2 regions of the Undibacterium sp. SXout20W genome follow, and region 2 is predicted to be linked to the other one. Evidence: predicted binding sites of a transcription regulator. Region 2 holds the regulator's gene; the other holds the start of a gene.
The links. Region 2 encodes FliA, which starts transcription of late flagellar genes. Its sites were predicted from a motif close to CTAAAGTTTNNNNNNNNNNNGCCGNTA; they were not measured.

Region 1: a site for FliA is predicted at 1,296-1,322, ahead of ACO0K1_RS11785 (flagellin). Genes of this name have one in related genera too.

Annotation. Positions count from the first base shown of each region.
Region 1 is NZ_JBMPPH010000020.1:24,627-27,111, forward strand. Features, by position in the region: gene ACO0K1_RS11785 (flagellin) at 1-1,121, opposite strand, end outside; gene ACO0K1_RS11790 (tetratricopeptide repeat protein) at 1,498-2,485, shown strand, end outside.
Region 2 is NZ_JBMPPH010000046.1:21,132-23,616, forward strand. Features, by position in the region: gene ACO0K1_RS17225 (flagellar motor protein) at 1-495, opposite strand, end outside; gene ACO0K1_RS17230 (RNA polymerase sigma factor FliA) at 477-1,208, opposite strand; gene ACO0K1_RS17235 (MinD/ParA family ATP-binding protein) at 1,215-2,057, opposite strand; gene flhF (flagellar biosynthesis protein FlhF) at 2,050-2,485, opposite strand, start outside.

The sequences.
Region 1 (2,485 bases), on a different contig from region 2:
GCTTCTGCGCCATTGGCAACTTGAATGCCGTTCGAACTGGTTGAGCTCAGTGTAACTTGACCTGCAACAGTTGTTGTGTAGGCAGTTGCAGCGACACCATTTGTTGTGAGACCGGTATTAGTATCGTTGGCGGCTGCATTTGCCGATCTTTCGATCGTGATGTTGCGGCCATCAGCGGCGTTCACAGAAACGGCACCAGTTGTCGTGTCGTATGTTGCTGTTACACCAGTCTGTGAGCTTTTTGCATTAATTGCTGCTGAAACTTGAGCGCCGTGTTCAGTGATTGTGGTCGCGGATGCCACTGCACCGATATCAACACCGTTAATCTTAATATCGCCAGCGGCAATCGCAACTTTTGCAGTAATAGTTGTACCGGCAATTGCTGTTGCTTGTGCTGTTGCTGTTACACCGGTGCTGCCTGTCGATTGGTTAATTGCAGCGGCTTTGGCAATTGCACTACCTGCGCTGTTTTTGTATGAAACGCCGTCACTTGTGCTTGCGCCGATACTTACACCATTAATAGAAATAGCACCTGCACCCAAACCAACGTTTGTATTGGAAGCGCCAGCCAGGGTTGCGGCGTAGCTGGAACCTGAGCCAACACCGAGTGCACTTGCCTTAGCGCTTGTAATTGCGCTCACTGTAATTTGATCGTTTGATGTGCCGTTAGCACCAACTTGGAATGTTTGGTTGGAGAACGTACCGTCGAGCAGATTCACACCGTTAAAGTTAGATGTGCTTGCAACACGGTTGATCTCAGAGATCAGTTGGCTTGCTTCGTTGTTCAGAGCGGCGCGGTCTGATGCGCTGTTTGTGCCGTTGGCAGCTTGCACAGCCAAGTCACGGATACGTTGCAAGTTGGAGCCGATTTGAGATAAATCGCCCTCAGCGGTTTGCGCTAAAGAGATACCGTCGTTAGCATTACGTGCAGCTTGATTTTGACCGTCGAGCTGTGCAGTCATACGTTGGGAAATCGCCAAGCCAGCAGCGTCGTCTTTTGCGGAGTTAATGCGCAAACCAGAAGACAGACGTTGCATCGAAGTTTGTAACGACGATTGAGACGTTGTCAGGTTGTTTTGCGCAATCATCGACGCGATATTGGTATTGATGAATGAAGACATTTTGATTCTCCTTGCCTAAGTTATTTAAATCGGGGTTTAGCCTCAAACTTTGGTCTGTCCTGATGACTGTTGCACCGCCGTTGTTTAGGGTTACGGTCAAGTCTGGAAAAGTTTTAGGATATTTCTGTAAATAAATATTATTTTTTTTGCTTAAGTTTTTTAATTTCCCCCGCTTGTCGGCATGATTTTTAAATACTTTAGGGTCAAAATTGGATTGTTTTATTGTGCTTGTTTGACGTTTCAATAAGATTTTTTCTCGATAGAATGCTGTTATTGTTGGTGTACAAGCATAAAAATGTTGTTTAAGTGTTACTTTTCCTCGTTTATTCTGAAGTTGACGAGTGTTTAGTTAGTCTTTTTGATCGAGGAAGCATTGATGGCGAAATTTAAATCAACAAAATTGCCGATTGGGGAAGCAAAGCGACTCTTGAGCGCAAATGATTTGCTCGGAGCTGAACTGCTATGTCAGCAGATTATTTTAGATTTCCCGCTTAATCCGGATGCAAATCGCCTTTTATCGAAGATCCAACTAGGGTCAATGCAGCTTGAAAACGCATGGAATAGTCTACAGCGGTACCTTTCTGTTGTTAAAGCAAGTCGCCATGATTTTGATTTTTGTTATGAGCTGCTTGATGGCTGTTTATTGGCCCGACAGTTTGAAATAATGAAAAGAATTAGCCATGTGCTCACCCAAACGTTTCCCAGTAATGGGGTATTTTGGAATTATTTAGCGATTGCATTTTTTGAATCAAAGCAGTTTGATGATGCAGAAGCTGCTGGTAAAAAAGCGGTTTCACTTCAACCGAGTAATCCAGGATTTCTACTTAGTCTTGGCGGTATTTTAAATAGCCAAGAAAAATTCGCAGAGGCTTTGAATTATCTTGAACAAGTCATTGAGCTAGAACCGTTTTCAATCATGGGGAACAATAATCTTGGTAATGCCTATAGTGCTCTTGGGCGTACACAAGATGCGATCAATTGCTTTTTGAGGGCATTGAAATATGGTGCAGGGCACGGTTTGATTCACAATAATCTTGCCATCGCCTATTCCTCGTTACGTCAGCAACAAGAGGCAATTAATAGTTTCGAGAGAGCAATTGAAATCGAGCCGGACTTAGTCTCTGCCTATCCCTCGCTAATAAATTTATATTCCGATACTGGACGGGTGAAAGACGCGATCAATTTAAGTGTTGCGACACTAGCGAAATGGAAAAGCAATTCAAGAATATGGTCTGCCTACGGAAATGCTCAGCAGAAAGCGAACCAGTTGGACGGCGCAATTGAATCTTATATGCAGGCACTTTCATTTGAGGAAGACCCGCAGTCTGACTTGAGCCGGAAGATATATAGCTCATTGCTGTTTG
Region 2 (2,485 bases):
TAATCCTAAAACCGCGCCTAGAATACCGATCGTCGGAGAATAGCCGCCAGCCGATTCCCAAATCTTTGCTGCCTGGCGCTGTTCAATTTCGAACAATGAAATATCCACATCAAGGATGTCTTTGAGTCTGACGGGATCAACGCCGTCAATCACCAGTCGCAGACCCTTGCTAATAAATGGGTCACTCGCGGCATTCATGTATCGTTCAAGACTTAAAAAGCCTTCGCGCCGCGCAACAACACTCCACACCAGGGCATCTTGTACATTTTTTCTGCTGTTGTCGGGCGGCTCAGAAATAATCCAGCGCAACATGTTTAATCCGCGCCTGAAGGTACTCATGCGACTTTGTAACAAAACAGCACCAATCGTACCGACTACAACAATGACAAAGGCAGCTGGCTGCAGTAATGATCCGAGGCTTCCGCCTTCCATCAGTTGGCCAGCGCCGATTCCAACAACAACGAGTAGAAACCCAATTACGCTAGCCCAGTCCACGCTTTCTCCCTTAGATAAACCCTGAGCCTGGCGACTGCCTGGCTATGAAGTTGAGACACCCTGGATTCAGACACGCCCATGACGGCGCCGATTTCTTTCAGATTCAACTCCTGCTCATAATACAGACCCATCAGCAGCTTTTCGCGTTCGGGCAAATTATCGATGGCACCGATCACAGCATCCCGAAAATCTTCATTGAGCAAATCTTGTAAAGGGTCACCTGAACTGTCAGAGCAATAGTGATCCAAAAAGTGCTCTTTGGTCTCGGAGTCATGAAAGTCTTCGTAGTACACCAGTTGATGGCCGCCATTATCACCAAGCATATCTTGGTATTCACCAAGGCTTAACTTGAGTGATTTCGCCACCTCTGTTTCAGTTGGCGGTCGTCCGAGTTTTTGCTGCAATATGTTCATCGCAGCCTCAATTTTGCGCATATTTTGGCGCACACCTCGTGGCAACCAGTCAGTATTACGTAATTCGTCCAGCATAGCACCGCGAATACGCTGTACAGCATAGGTTTCAAACTGCGCACCGTGGGTGTCTTCATAGCGATTGACGGCATCAAGCAGACCAATCATGCCAGCCTGCACAAGGTCATCCACCTCAACACTTGGAGGCAAGCGCGCCTTCAACTGATAAGCCAAGCGCTTAACCAGCGGTGCGTGCTCCCTCAGGAGAAAATTTTTATCTGATTTTCCGCTCGCGGTGTACATAGTAAATTAAATTCCGAGACCGACACCAAGCTCAGGCACACCCTCAAAAGACATAACAGAACGCGCAGAATGAACGAGTTGCGTCGCCAAACGAGAAAAAGCTACTGAAGCACGTGCTTTTGGAAAAGCATCAATCACCGATTGCCCCAAACAAGCGGCCTTTCTGACATGATCATCTTCCGGTACATATCCAATATAGTTCAAAGGTACGGCAAGATAGCGACTGGCAGCTTGCGCCATGTTCGTATAGATCAAAGTTGCCTCCCTCTCGGATACCCCAGAAACCAAAATACTAAATGAACGTCGACCTAATCTGCTACTCAGGCGCTTAATCAAGCCGTAAGCATTTTTTATTGCTGCCGGGTCTGAAGACACCTGAATCACAAGCTCGCTATGATCTAGCGCCGCAAGTGGAAAAGCGTCGTATTCGTCGACATTGACATCAACGACCACTAGATCGGCGCGCTGAGCAACCACATCAAAAACCTTTGCGAGTTGCCGCGAGGTTTCGGCCGACAGTCCGGACAACATGCTTGACTCGCGCGACAATACAGCCACAGACAAGCCAGCAGCCACTATTTTAATGGCCTCCTGCATTGTACGCTGTTGTCTTGCGACATCCAATAAGCTCATATCATTTTGCGCATTTAACCATGCTCCAACGCTATTGAGCCTAGATCGGGCATCCAATATCGTAATTTGTTGCCCCTGGCGCGCCAAAGAAACTCCCAAGTTAACGAGCATCGCACTTTTTTCCTCATCTTTAAGTGCAGACAAAAATGTAAATACTCGTGGCTTAGGAGTCGCCAACATCCGCCGCAAGCCCTCTGCCTGGTCGATATTAGCCAAAGGACACCTCTCTGGAAGTAGATGAATTACCACTACCAGAAGCCACCGCGGCTGACATCAACAAAGGCAACTCTTCATCAAGGTATTTAAATGCTGCGGTTTCTCGTTTGAGTTTGAAAGCGCGATCAATCAAGTATTCTTTATTAGCGACATGCAAATCCTCCGGAACACGCTGACCACTAGCAATGTAATATAGAGTGAGCTTTTGGCGTATCGCTATATCTAGCGCCCCACCAATCGTCGCCGCTTCATCAAGCTTCGTCAAAATACAGCCCGCCAAACCGCTTCCCTGATAGGCGCGCACAACTTCGCTCAAGGTCTCTCCTGTTGACGTCGCATTCAGGCATAACAAGCGCTTAACTTCCGAATTTGCCCCCGAAAGCATGGCCACCTGCTCCGTCACCATTTTATCGCGCTGACTCACGCCC